2 regions of the Lysobacter sp. TAB13 genome follow, and region 2 is predicted to be linked to the other one. Evidence: riboswitches for the same ligand, from Rfam matches in the RefSeq annotation. Region 2 holds a riboswitch; the other holds the start of a gene.
The links. Region 2 has a riboswitch for S-adenosylhomocysteine ahead of ahcY (adenosylhomocysteinase). Riboswitches for the same ligand answer to the same signal wherever they lie in the genome.

Region 1: it holds a riboswitch for S-adenosylhomocysteine, as region 2 does, so the genes downstream of both, AB4Y92_RS03200 (ATP-grasp domain-containing protein) here and ahcY (adenosylhomocysteinase) in region 2, are expected to answer to the same signal.

What each region holds. Positions count from the first base shown of each region.
Region 1 covers NZ_JBFRDR010000002.1:89,065-96,042, forward strand. The annotation lists gene AB4Y92_RS03190 (XVIPCD domain-containing protein) at 1-1,328, shown strand, start outside; gene AB4Y92_RS03195 (gamma-glutamylcyclotransferase family protein) at 1,493-1,846, opposite strand; gene AB4Y92_RS03200 (ATP-grasp domain-containing protein) at 1,963-2,883, opposite strand; S-adenosyl-L-homocysteine riboswitch at 2,959-3,038, opposite strand; gene ggt (gamma-glutamyltransferase) at 3,617-5,365, opposite strand; gene AB4Y92_RS03210 (hypothetical protein) at 5,537-6,517, shown strand; gene AB4Y92_RS03215 (ankyrin repeat domain-containing protein) at 6,638-6,978, shown strand, end outside.
Region 2 covers NZ_JBFRDR010000017.1:74,908-81,885, reverse strand. The annotation lists gene AB4Y92_RS18715 (hypothetical protein) at 1-302, opposite strand, end outside; gene AB4Y92_RS18710 (M12 family metallo-peptidase) at 674-1,945, opposite strand; gene metF (methylenetetrahydrofolate reductase [NAD(P)H]) at 2,230-3,054, opposite strand; gene ahcY (adenosylhomocysteinase) at 3,471-4,916, opposite strand; S-adenosyl-L-homocysteine riboswitch at 4,993-5,069, opposite strand; gene AB4Y92_RS18695 (prolyl oligopeptidase family serine peptidase) at 5,380-6,978, shown strand, end outside.

The DNA of each region.
Region 1 (6,978 bases), on a different contig from region 2:
GCCAGCAATACGCAGAGTTGTCCGAAGTTGCTTATGATCCGCCACCGTTTAGCAAGGATGGTAAGCGCAACATCGACATCGGCGGCGTTACATTCAACGTACTAGAGGTAGCGGACAACAAGTCATCTGGCTACCAAGGCGTGATGATTCAGCGTGAGGACACTGGCGAAATCGTCGTCGCTCACCGTGGTACCGAATTCGCGCGCGAGTTCATCGACGACGTGTTGCGTGCGGACGGCGGTATGGTGGGGCGGCGTGCCAACCAGCAGGCCGAAGACGCGATTGAATTTACGCGTAGAGCCATGGACAAAGCAGAAGCCAAAGGCCTTCCTCCTGTCACGGTTACGGGCCACTCCCTCGGCGGCTGCCTGGCCCAGGTCACCGCCGCCAAGCTGGGCCTGCAAGGCGAGACCTTCAACGCCTACGGCGCGGCCGACCTGAACATGCGCATCCCCGAAGGCGGCCATCAAGTCGTCAACCACGTCATGGCCGCCGACTTCGTCAGTTCCGGCAGCCACCACTTCGGCGAGGTGCGGGTGTACGCGAGCCGGCACGACATCAATACGCTGTCGGTCGCGGGCTACGCCAACAACGATGCGCGCCTCACCGATGAGCGAAACCTGCCGATGGCCTTGGCGTCTGGCGCGCTGTCGCACAGCTTGCACAATTTCCGCGATACAGGGCCAGGGCAGACGAAGGACATCTCGGTGTTGCGTGATCCCGAAGCCCGAGTCAATGCCTATCGCTTTGAACCCATGATCGACAAGTTCCGTGGCGACATTTGGGCCACGCGGGAAGGCGCATCGATCGGGTCGGCCGTCCTGCGTGGACCGATGGGCATCGCCGAAGAGATCGGGCGGCGCCTGCCCGAGAAGGCGACCGAAAGCCCGTTCAAGGACGCGCACGGTGCAGTGCCTGCGCCGGAGAACCGTGTACCCGATCCGCGCCATCCCGACCATCCGAACCATTCGATGCACAGCACCCTCGACGCGGGTGTCGGGCGTGTCTTCGCCGAACAGGGACGTCCGCTGGATGCGACCGCCGAGCGCACCACGGCAGCGCTGCTGGTGAGTTCGCGACTGGCGGGGCTGGAGCAGATCAACCATGTGGTTCCGGGCCGCAACACGCCGGCCGGAACCGATGTCTTCGCGGTACAGGGCGAGCTGCACGATCCGGCGCACAAACGTGCTCATGTGAACACCGTGATCGCCGCGCAGATTCCCGTCGAAGTGTCTTTCCAAAAGCTGGCGGCGGCTGAGCAACGGGCGGCTTTGGTTCAAGAGCAAAGCCAGGAACAAACCCGAAGCCAAGCGCCCCACACCGTCTAAGTTTCCTCTCCAGCCCGGCCTCGGCCGCACCGCCCTGCAAGGGACGGCCAGGAGCGCTTCGTGTTCCGATTTCATTCCTGGCTGTGCATGACGCCACTGCGACGGAACTGGCTGCGCCGATTATTTCCGCCACGCGCTCGGTATGAGTCCGCTCGAGCCGTGGCTCAGCGCACGCGCTTCACGTACACCCACGCCTGCCGGCCCGACGCCAACGCCGCTTCGACGCGCTCGTAGTCGTCCACCTCGTAATCGTCGGCGCGGGCGAGTTCTTCGGCGCTGATGGCGAACACCGTGCCGTCCACGCGATCGTTCGCGTCGCCGCTGGCTTCGACGATGGGGTGGTAGGCCTCGCCGCTGGTCGCGACCACTTGCGGGTCGTCGATCTTGACCATCGTGCGGCGATAGCCGACCAAGGCGTCGGCCTCGCCCTGCAAGGCGCGGCCGAAGGTGGCTTGCTGCACCGACGGCAATTGCAGGGTGCCGTAGGAAAACAGGCGGACGACGAAGCTGTCGCTCATGAGGGCTCCATTGCGGCGAAGTCGATACGACGATACGCGGCTCGGGCGCGGACCGCATCGGCGATCGCGTCATCGCCACGGCGCGCACGCCGTGACGATGACGCGGTGCTGCAGCCTCAGGCCTCGGCGGCCGCGGACTTGCGCAAGGTCTGCCAGCGCTGCGCCAACTGCGCGGCGAACAAGGTCGCGGCCGGCGGATGCGCGCGCAAGTGCAGGAACGGCTCGATGAATTCCAGCTCCATGATCCGGAACACGCCTGCGTCCACGACGCCGTCCACGCGCACGTAGGCTTGATCGCGATGGCCCAGTTCAGCCACCGCCTGCAGTGCGCGCTGCGCCGAGGCGAGAATGTGCGGGCTCGGCGCGGTGACATCGGCGGTGCCGCCGAAATAGGTCTGCACGCGGTAGTCGTCGCTGCCGGGCTTCTTGAGCACGGCGTGGCTGTAGACGCCGCCGAAGAACAGCAGCGACCACTCGCCTTCCTCGACGATCTGCGGCATGAACGGCTGCACCAGATAGTCGAGCTCGCGCGGCAGGCTCGCGAGCGCTTGCTGGAACTCGGCGCTGCCGACGCGGCCGCGCACGGTATGCCAGGCGCCGCCGCTCACGCTGGGCTTGACCACGACCTCGCCGCTCATCGACGCCAGCGCCGTTTCCAGCTCGGCGCCGCGCGCCAGCGTGGTCGGGATGATCGGCACGTCGAGTTTCGCCAGATCGAGCAGATAGCGCTTGTCGCTGTTCCAGATCAGCAGCGGTAGCGGATTGACGATGACCGCGCCGAGCTCGGCGATGCGCGCGTACCAGCCGAGAAACTCGGTGTAGTGCTGGAAATAATCCCAGGTGCTGCGCACCAGCAGCGCATCGAACGCGGACCAGTCCACCGACGGGTCGTTCCACATGCGCGGGGTGGACTCGATGCCGTGCGCGCGCAGCGCGGCGACCAGGCCGTGGTCGTCGTCGTCGATGTCGGGATGGACTTGCGAGGTGACCAAGGCGATGGACAGCGGTGGATCGAAGTGCGGCGATGGGATCGGCATGGGGTCGCCCGATACGGCGGTGGGAGAGACGGAACCGGGAGTGGGAACATTGGACGCAGGCATAACGCCTCCTTGATCGGGAGGGCGCCCTTGCTCGGCATCGCGGATCGAGCGTGGCGGAGCGTGTGGACTCCGTCGCAGCACCCCTCGGCCCGGATCGCGCCGCGGCCGAGGGCCGGCGGCGCGTGGAATGCATCGCGTTGCGGGCGATGCGGGACCAATGGTTCGACAGGCGGTCGCGATGTGTCAACCCGATTCGGCGCGCGATCGCGGCGACGGCGCGAAATGGCGAAAGCTTCGCGCGCGGGTTTGGATGGGTGCAAGAATTTGGCGCTGTTTGGATGCGCGCGGGCTTGAGTGTGTTGCGGTGAAGCGGGCGTTCGCGCGAGATGGGAGTGCTGAGGCTTCAGCGGCATCTTTCCAGACCGTCATTCCCGCGAAGGCGGGAATCCAGAGACTTCAACGTGGTCCTTCCAGACCGTCATTCCCGCGAACGCGGGAATCTAGCGACTTCAAACGTTCTCGCACGAAAGGCACTGGATTCCCGCGTTCGCGGGAATGACGAGCAAGAGCAAAAGCGAATCCCCCCTGGCCCCCCTTTTTCAAAGGGGGGAACTCGCTCTTGAAAGGGCGACATCTCTTGGGACGAGGGAAGCCACGGCATCGAGCCGAAGCCAAACGAATCGCGCCAATGCAAACCGTCAGCGCACTGCATTCACCTCAACCTTTCCGATCAATACCCAGCCGCCTGCCCATCCTTACGCGACTCACTCGCCCCGACATACCCGCCGTTGGGATTTACCATGATCGCCTGATACCCGCCATAAGGCCCCAGCGCCGTGCGCACGCTATGCCCGCGCCGCATCAGCTCGCGAATGGTTTCGTACGGATATCCGGTTTCCAGATCCACCTCGCCGCCGTCGCTCATCGCCTCCGCCTGCCCGGCCGGTTCGGTCGAGCCGTCGTGCTGGATGCGCGGTGCGTCGCCGGCTTCCTGCAGGTTCATGCCGAAGTCGATCAGGTTCATCAGGATCTGCGCATGGCCCTGCGGCTGCATCGCACCGCCCATCACGCCGAACGACAGCCACGGCTTACCCTGCTTGGTCACGAACGCGGGAATGATGGTGTGGAACGGGCGCTTGCCCGGGGCGAAGGAATTGGGATGGCCTTCCTTGAGCACGAACTGCTCGCCGCGGTCCTGGAAGATGAAACCCAGCCCCGGCGCCGCCATGCCGCTGCCCATGCCGCGGTAGTTGGATTGGATCAGCGACACCATCATGCCGTCGGCATCGGCCACGGTCATGTAGATGGTGTCGCCCTGATCGAGCTGCTGGGGCGTGGCCGGCTGCACTTCGCGCAGGGCCTTGTCCATCGAGATCAGCTTGCGCCGCTGCGCGGCGTAGTCCTTGGAGATCAGCTTGGCCACCGGCGAGGATTTTTCGAACGCCGGGTCGGCGTACCAGCGCGCGCGGTCGGCGAAGGCGAGCTTCTTGGCCTCGGTGAACAAGTGCACGTGTTCGACGCTGCCGAAGCCGTACGACTTCAGGTCGTAGGCTTCCAGAATATTGAGGATCTGCAGGGCGGCGATGCCCTGGCCGTTGGGCGGCAGTTCCCATAAGTCGTAGCCGCGGTAATTGCTGCTGACCGGCTCGACCCACTCGCCGTGGTGCGAAGCCAGATCCTCGTAACTCAGGAACCCGCCGTTGGCCTTGAAGTAAGCATCGATGGTGCGGGCGATGTCGCCCTTGTAGAACGCGTCGCGGCCGCCCTTGGCGATCTGTTCCAGGGTGTTGGCCAGATTCGGGTTCTTCCACATCTCGCCCACGCGCGGGGCGCGGCCGTCGATGGTGAACTGCTCCTTGAAGCCGGGCCACTTCGACAACTTGGGCACCGAGGCGTTCCAGTAGTAGGCGATTACCTCGTGCACCGGATGGCCTTCGCGGGCGTAGCGGATCGCCGGCGCCAGGTCTTCGGCGATCGGCTTGCGGCCGAAGCGTTCGTGTAGGGCGAACCAGCCGTCGACCGCGCCGGGCACGGTCACCGGCAGCGGCCCGGTCGGCGGGATTTCCTTGAGGCCGCGTTTCTGGAATTCGGCCAGGGTCAGCGACTTGGGCGAACGGCCCGAGCCGTTGTAGCCGTATAGTTTTTTGGTTTTCGGATCCCACACGATCGCGAACAGATCGCCGCCGACTCCGCTGCCGGTGGGCTCCATCAGCCCGAGCGCGGCATTGGCGGCGATCGCCGCGTCCACCGCGCTGCCGCCGGCCTTCATCACGTCCAGCGCGATCTGCGTGGTCAGCGGATGCGAGGTCGCGGCCATCGCGTGCGGCGCGTAGACCTCGCTGCGGGTGGCGAAGGGCTTGCCGCTGATGCGGTCGGCGGCGCTGGCGGTGGAGGGCAGGGCGAAGACGCAGGCCAGGGCGAGCGCGAGCGGCGCGAGCAACGCCGTGCGGCGACGCGGTGCGGTGTTCGGTGATGACATTGCGGGTCTCTCCAGATGAACGCCGACGATAGCGCAGGCATGCGCCCGCCCGCGTAGGCCGAAGGTCGAGGTCGGTCGAACATGAATGCGCGTTCCTCGGGTCCGCCCCAGTTGTCGCCTGCGCGTACGGCCGCGTAGGTTTGCGATCAAGCGACCGGGGAGTAGCACCAGATGAGCGTCCAGCTGCAGCCGACCCAGCTTCAACCCAACTGGCAGAACCCGGCCGAGGTGCTGCCGCCCGCGGCGCAGCCGCTGCCGCCGCTGCAGCCCGAGGCCGGTCCGTTCACCCTGGAAGCCAGCTATCACCCGCAACTGCTGGGCGTGAACGCGCGGCCGGGGCCGGCGGCGAACGCCGCGCCCGATCCGCTGTCGTTCGATCAGCAACTGCGCGGCAAGGATTCGCAGCCGATCGACCTGCAGATGGCCGAGCTGTCGCAGGCGGTCTACAACCCCGACACCAAGCAGGTCGGCAACTGGACCCGCCTGGACGATGCCCAGCTAAGCCAGGCCGGCATCGATCCCAAGTCGCTGGAAAATTCCGATACCGGCTTCCGCGCCGGCATCTACAGCGACGGCAACGGCAAGTACGTGGTCGCCTACGCCGGTTCCAACGATCTGCAGGACTGGATCAACAACGCGCGCCAGGGCATCGGCTGGGATTCCAAGCAGTACGACCAGGCCGTGCAGCTGGCGCGCGACGCACAACAAGCCTTCGGCGAGAACATGGTCATCACCGGCCATTCGCTCGGCGGCGGTCTGGCCGCGGCCGCGGCGTTGGCCACCGACACCACCGCGGTGACCTTCAACGCCGCCGGCGTGCACGACGACACCTTGCGCGGGCTGGGCCTGGACCCGGGCGCGGTCAAGAGCGATGCCGAGAACGGCCAGATCCGCCGCTACAACGTCGGCGGCGAAATCCTGACCGCGGCGCAGGAAGACGTGCCGCTGCTCAACAAGATTCCCGATGCGCCCGGGCATGAGATCACCTTGAAGGATCCGCATCCGCCGAAGTCGCCCGACTTCACCTGGAATCCGATCGAGATGGCCAAGCGCACCGCCGAGTACGTGGCCGACAAGGCCAAGCGTCCGGGCGAGCTGCACGCCATCGGCCCGTTGATCGAGGCGATGCAGACCCAGCAGCCGTGGAAGTGACACGTTTGGCTTGGCAGGCCGTGCCTGCGTGGTGACAATCGCCGCATGCGCGCCGCCACGCTTCCCCCGTTGACGATCATATGCCTGGCCCTGGCTGGCGTGGCTTGCCGAGGAGAAGCGATGGACGCCAAGCAGGCCTTTCCCGATCCGCGCAGCGCCGAACTGGCGCAGGCCGCCGCCGACGGCGACGCCGCGCGCGTGCGCAGCCTGGTCCAGGCCGGCGCCGATCCCAATGCGCACGGCGACCGCGGGGTGAACCTGCTGCAGTACGCGATGCTGGCGCATAGCCCGAGCGGCCTGCAGGCCCTGCTCGACAACGGCGCCGACCCGTCGTGGCCGGGCATGGGCGGCAGCACCGCCGTGCACGGCGCGGCGATCGCCAACGATCCGCAATACCTCGACCTGCTGCTGGCGCATCGCGCCGACCCCAACACGGCCCACGCCGAAACCGGCGAAACCCC
Region 2 (6,978 bases):
TGATACACCGAGGCGAGCTTGTTGCCGTCGTGCGCGTCGATGGCGTTGGTGATCTGGCCGACCAGATCGCGCAGATTGCGCGAGCAGCCGCCGGTGTAGGCCGGTGGTTGCGCTTGCGCGGCGCCGCGCGGCAGGCGATCGACGCCGCCGACGGTGGCGCAGTCGCGATCGGTGTAGACCGAATTGCCGCGCGTGTCCGTGCAGCGGCGGATCTGCGCCTGAGCGGCGCCGGGATGCAGCGCCATCGCGGTCAAGGCGAGCGGCGGCAACAGGGACAGGCAGAGTCGGGCGAACGAAGGCATCGGCGAAGACTAGCGCCGGGGAGCGGTTGTGGACAGTGCGCAGGGATGAATTTGCAGGTGGGGAGGGGCGGTGTGGCGGTTGTGGGAAGGCGTTCGATGGCTTCGCGGTGAGGCTTGAAGCGAAAGTTTCTGGTGATTTGAATGAAAAGCATCGGGGCTGAAGCTCCCTCCCACAAAAAACTTTCCGCTCGCGAAGTTTCTTGTGGGAAGAGGCTTTTGTGGGAGGGAGCTTTAGCCCCGATGCTTTCGTATCAGATACCACGAAACCCCAAAACGAACTCGCCGCCGCAAACGCTGCGGCGGCGAGCTTTACAAAGAACATCGAGCCAGACGCGGCTACACGGCCACATCAAGCGCGATCGCAACCATCATCAGCGGAACGCCGCCACCGTGGTCGCGCGTTCGTTCAACACCCGAGCGTTGTTGCTCTTGGCCGCGGTGCCCATCGGCGCACCGTTGTAGGTGATGTTCGGGTTCGACCAATAGTTCAGACGCGGACAACTGACCGGGCAGTTGTAGGCCATGATCGTGCGCCAGGCGTTGTTCGGACCCCAATAGCCGTGGCCGTAGGCATAGACCGTGTTGGTGCCGTTGCTGGGATCGTGGTGCGCGCCGAAGTTATGCCCGATCTCATGCGCGAAGCTGTAGTAACCGGTCATGCAGCTGGCGCCGACCACGCTGAAGGCGCTGGCCGCGTTCGAGTTCAGATAGCCCAGGCCGCAGTACGCCGGATCGGTGATGATCAGCACGCTGACGTCGGCGGTGATGCTGTTGCGGGTGGCGTGATAGTTGTCGAGATAACCGTCGGTGGTGCCGCGGAAGCGGCTGAGGTCGGTATCGAAACCGGCGGTGACGTAGCTGTTGGTGTATTGCCCGGCCAGCTCGAAGCGTACGTTGACCGCGCTGTTGGTGAAGCTCTGGTTGCTCTCGGTGATCGCCAGGTTGGCTTTGGTCAAGGTGTTGCCGACCGCGTTGGCGGCGGCCTGGGTGTAAACCACCATCACCCGCACCACCGCCGGCGCCTTGTCCAGGGCCGCGGCTTCGTTGAACTTGGGATCGTTGAGGAACGGCACGATCGGCTTGGCGCTGTAGGCCGCGGCCGGGTGATCCGGCGGCATCAGCGCTTCGTCGATCAGGCTGACGGTGTGGCCGCCGTTCTTGAGCGGATCGATGCGATACAGCTTGCCGCCGCTGCGCACGGTGCCGGACATCTGGTTGCCCTGGCGCACGATGATGGCGGACTCTTCCGGATCGTCGATCAACTCCGCGCCGGTGAACTGATTGATGCGCTTGAGCTGGGCCTTCGGATCGCCGACCAGACCCTGCCAGATCACGATGCCGTCGGGCTTGCTTTGCGCTTGCAGCTTGTGCGCCTTGAGGTTGACGCCGGGAGCGAGGTTGAGCAGCAGTTCCTCCTGATTCACGCTGATTTGCGCGGTGTCGGCGCGGACCAGATCGACCTTGACCGCGGCGCGTTCGGCCTTGACCGCCTTGTAGGCGGTATCGGTGTTGGCGCTGCGCAGCACGGCGTTGGCGGGCGAGGAGAACAGCGGGGCGGGCGAGGCGGCCGAAGCGGCGCCGGCGAAGCCCAGCGACAGAGCGATGGCGAGATTCAACGGCAGCAGTTTATTGCGTGCGGACATCATGATGCTCACTCTCCATAGAGGACCGCTGCGCGTCGCGAACCCGTGGCCTGGGTTCGCGTCGGCGGTCGCGAGGGCATCGCTCGTCGCGGCGATGCATCCTGCAAGCAGTGAGCTACTGCGCCGTCTCGGCGCTCAAGACCGAACTTGTCCTAGGACAAGCTCAAGGTGAGAACTGCCTTAGCAGTTCGTCGTAGGTATTAGACCTAGATATTATTTTTTGTGACGAACCGCATCCGTTTAAATGTACATGAACGGCTGTTTCGCGGCGGCCACGGGGCGCCTCAGGCGATGCGCGAGAGGACCGTCAAGGTCGGCTTGGCCAGATTGAGCGTGTAGAAGTGCAAGCCCGGCGCGCCGCCTTCGATCAAGCGGCTGCACAGCTGCGCGACCACGTCGGCGCCGAATTCGCGGATGCTGTCGGCGTCGTCGCCGTAGGCGTGCATGCGCTGAGCGATCCATCGCGGAATTTCCGCGCCGCACATGTCGGAGAAACGCCGCAACTGGCTGAAGTTGGCGATCGGCATGATGCCCGGCACGATCGGAATATCGATGCCGGACGCGCGCACGTCGTCGACGAAACGGAAGTAGGCGTCGGGGTTGTAGAAGTACTGCGTGATCGCGCCGTTGGCGCCGGCGCGGACCTTGCGCTTGAAGTTCTCCAGATCCGAATGCGCGTCGCGCGCCTGCGGATGGGTTTCCGGATACGCGGCGACTTCGATATGGAAGTGGTCGCCGGTTTCGGCGCGGATGAATTCGACCAGTTCGTTGGCGTAGCGCAGATCGCCGGCGCTGGCCATGCCCGAGGGCAGGTCGCCGCGCAGCGTGACCAGGCGCTTGCAGCCGATCTCGCGATACAGCGCCAGCAGTTCGCGAATCTCCACGCGCGTGCCGCCGACGCAGGACAGATGCGGCGCGGCGTCGAGCTTGTGCTTCTGCCGCAGCCGGCGAATGGTTTCAGGCGTGTAGCTCAGGGTCGAACCGCCGGCGCCGAAGGTGCACGAGACGTAGTGCGGCGTGTACGGCTTGAGCTTGGCCGCGGTCTTGTCGAGCTGGCTGCGCTGATCGTCGGTCTTGGGCGGGTAGAACTCGAAGCTGATGGGCAGCATGGGCGGGGCCGCGGCGGCGTGGGCGAGAGGTATGGGGATAATATCTCTTTATCGCGATGAATCAAATTTGTTTTGTTGTGGCGGGTTGGTCGTCGCGAAGGATGGGGCTGGGGAGAGGAGGGGGCGTTTCGCTTCCTGGTCGGCGAACGACAAGCGGGTAGAGCAAATCCCCCCTGCCCCCCTTTTTCAAAGGGGGGAACAGCAACGGCAACGGCAACGGCTGCAGCAACGGCGAGTGCGGGGGAGTCGTCGCCCTTGTGAAAATTCGCCCCCTTTGAAAAAGGGGGCTGGCGCTTGCGTGCTGTGCTTCAGACGAATCCAGCCGCGCCGGGGGATTTGCTTCGGCGCAACGAAAAAAACGGGCGCCCGAAGGCGCCCGTCTGTCATCGCACTAACCCGCCCGACGGCGGAGCCGATCAGTAGCGGTAATGATCCGGCTTGTACGGACCGTCCACCGACACGCCCAGGTACTTGGCCTGGTCGTCGGTCAGGGTGGTCAGTTTCACGCCGATCTTTTCCAGGTGCAGGCGCGCGACTTCTTCGTCGAGCTTCTTCGGCAGGATGTAGACCTTGGCCTCGTAGCTGTCCTTGTTCGCCCACAGGTCGATCTGCGCAAGCGTCTGGTTGGAGAACGAGTTCGACATCACGAAGCTCGGATGGCCGGTGGCGCAGCCCAGGTTCACCAGGCGGCCTTCGGCCAGCAGGAAGATCGAGTTGCCGTTGGCGAAGGTGTACTTATCGACCTGCGGCTTGATGTTGAGGTGCTTGGCGCCGGAAGCAACCAGCGCATCGACCTGGATCTCGTTGTCGAAGTGGCCGATGTTGCAGACGATGGCCTGGTCCTTCATGCCCTGCATGTGAGCCAGGGTCAGCACGTCCTTGTTGCCGGTGGTGGTGACGTAGATGTCGCCGCGGCCGAGGGTGCTTTCCACCGTGTTGACTTCGAAGCCTTCCATCGCCGCCTGCAGGGCGTTGATCGGGTCGATCTCGGTGACCACGACGCGGGCGCCGTAAGCGCGCAGCGAGTGGGCCGAGCCCTTGCCGACGTCGCCGTAGCCGCACACCACAGCGACCTTGCCGGCCAGCATCACGTCCATCGCGCGCTTGAGGCCGTCGGCCAGCGACTCGCGGCAGCCGTACAGATTGTCGAACTTCGACTTGGTGACCGAGTCGTTGACGTTGATCGCCGGGACCAACAGGCCGCCGGCTTCGGCCAGCTGATACAGACGGTGCACGCCGGTGGTGGTTTCTTCCGACACGCCCTTCCAGTCGCGCACGACGGTGTGCCAGAAGCCCGGACGCTCGGCGTGCACGCGCTTGAGCAGGTTCTTGATCACCTGTTCTTCGTGGTTGCCCGACGGGGTGTTGACCCAGCCGTCGCCGTTTTCGAGCTCATAGCCCTTGTGGATCAGCAAGGTGACGTCGCCGCCGTCGTCCACGACCAGCTGCGGGCCGAGGTGCTTGTCGCTTCCGCTGCCCGGGAAGGTCAGCGCGGCGAGGGTGCAATCCCAGTATTCCTCCAGCGACTCGCCTTTCCAGGCGAACACCGGCGTGCCGCTGGCGGCGATCGCCGCGGCGGCGTGGTCCTGGGTCGAGAAGATGTTGCACGAGGCCCAGCGCACGTCGGCGCCGAGGTCGCGCAGGGTCTCGATCAGCACCGCGGTCTGGATGGTCATGTGCAGCGAGCCGGTCACGCGCACGCCCTTGAGCGACTGGGCGACGGCGTACTTCTTGCGGATCGACATCAGGCCCGGCATTTCGTGCTCGGCGATGTCGATTTCCTTGCGGCCCCAATCGGCCAGGGAAATGTCGGCGACCTTGTAATCGCCTTCGGTCGAGAAGGTCTTGGGTACTGCGTTCATTGGGAGGAGCTCCAGTTCTTTGGGGAGCCGGCGGGATGCCGGGTCCGGCGAGCCTCGGCGGGGAACACCGATGGACTCAAACCGGGCGCCGTTGGGGCCTACACCTCGCCGAGCCTGGCCGTGGCGTTCACGGTCGCAGCGCCCCTCGGCGGGTTGAGCGCACAGTATATCGCGGCGCCCGTGGCGGCCGCACGACATGGTCCGCGCGGGCGCGCTGAATCCGCCCCGGGAACCCATGCCGGGCCGCCGATTACTCGCGCCGGGGCCCGCGCCGGCAAGGGCTTTGCACGGTCTGCCGGCATGGGCGCATCCGCCGCCGCCGGGCCCGCGGGCGGCCCCAATGGCATACGCCGGCGGTCGTGGCCGCGGGCTAAGCTCGGGCGGGCGCTGCGCACGCCCTGCGGCCGCGCCGGCCGCCGGGCGGGGCCGCAGCCGACGTTCATTCTTTGAGGATCGCATCGATATGAAATCCAACGCGCGAGGTTCCGGCCGCGACGGCCTGCTTTCGCCCAGCCGCCGTCGCGGCGGCCTGCTGCTGAGCCTGCTGGCGCCGGCCCTGGCGCTGGCGCTGCTGTCGCCGGATGCGTCGGCGCGCACCGCCAAGCCCGCTGCCGCGCCCGCGCCGCAGGCGATGGCCGACGGCTACCAACTGCCGCCCAAGCCATTGCAGGCCATTGTCGATGCGCCGCGGCCGCCGACGATGTTCCTCAGCCCACGCCGCGACACCATGGCGATGGTGCAAACGCCATCGCTGCCGGGCATCGCCGTGGTCGCACAGCCCGAACTCAAGCTCGCCGGCCTGCGCATCCATCCGCGCGTGCACGCGCAAAGCCGCTTCAGCTTCGGCGCCGGACTGAGCCTGCTCGATGTCGAAAGCGGCAAGCGCCTGGAGATCGAAGGCCTGCCCTCGCCGTTGTCGCTGGCGACCCTGCAGTGGTCGCCGGATCAACGCTGGATCGCCTTCAACCGCGTCGATGCCGCCAGCGGCGCCAACGAGTTGTGGCTGGTCGAACGCGAAACCCGCCACGCCCGCAAGTTGGTGTCCGGGCTCAACACCGTCGGCGGCAACGGCTACGCGTGGATGCCCGACAGCCGCCGCCTGCTGATCCAGTTGCAGGCCGAAGGGCAGGGCGCGCCGCCCGCCGGCGACGCCGCTCCGACCGGCCCGGCCGCGCAGGAAACCCAGGCCAGCCAGACCGTGCGCCAGATCCGCACCTACCAGGATCTGCTGCGCAACGAAAACGACGCGCGCGTGTTCGAGTACTACCTACGTTCGCAATTGGCCACGGTCGATCTGACCGGCCAGGTCGCCAAGGCCGGGTTGCCCGCGCTGTACACCGAAGCCGCGCCGTCCCCGGACGGCCGCCACGTGCTGGCGATCAAACTGGAACGCCCGTTCTCGTACCAAGTGCCGGCGTCGATGTTCGCCCACCGCATCGAAGTGCTGAGCCCCGACGGCAAGTTCGAACACGAAGTCGCCCGCGTGCCCTTGATCGACGGCCTGCCCACCGGCAACGACGCGGTGCCGGTCGGCGTGCGCGATATCGACTGGCGCAGCGACGCGCCGGCGACCCTGGTCTGGGCCGAAGCCCAGGACGGCGGCGATCCGGCGCGCACGGCCGAGGTCCGCGACGCGGTGCTGATGCAGGCCGCGCCGTTCGAAAATCCGCCGCAGACCATCGCGCGCCTGGGCTCGCGCTTCGAACGCGCGCGCTGGAGCGACGGCGATCTGGCGCTGGTCGATGAATTCTGGTGGAAGACGCGCAAGGCCAGGCAGTGGCGGATCGCCCCGGATCACGGCGACCGCGAGCCGGAGCTGGTGTTCGAAGGCTCCAGCGAAGACCGCTACAACGCGCCGGGCGACCCGCTGATGCAGCGCGATGCGAACGGCTTCGAACGCTTGTTGCGATCCAGCGATGGCGCCAGCCTGTACTACGCCGGCGACGGCGCATCGAGCGAGGGCGATCGCCCCTTCGTCGATCGCCTGAATCTGGTCGACAAGCAGAAAACCCGCTTGTTCCACTCGCAGGCGCCGTACTACGAAAAGCCGCTGATGCTGATC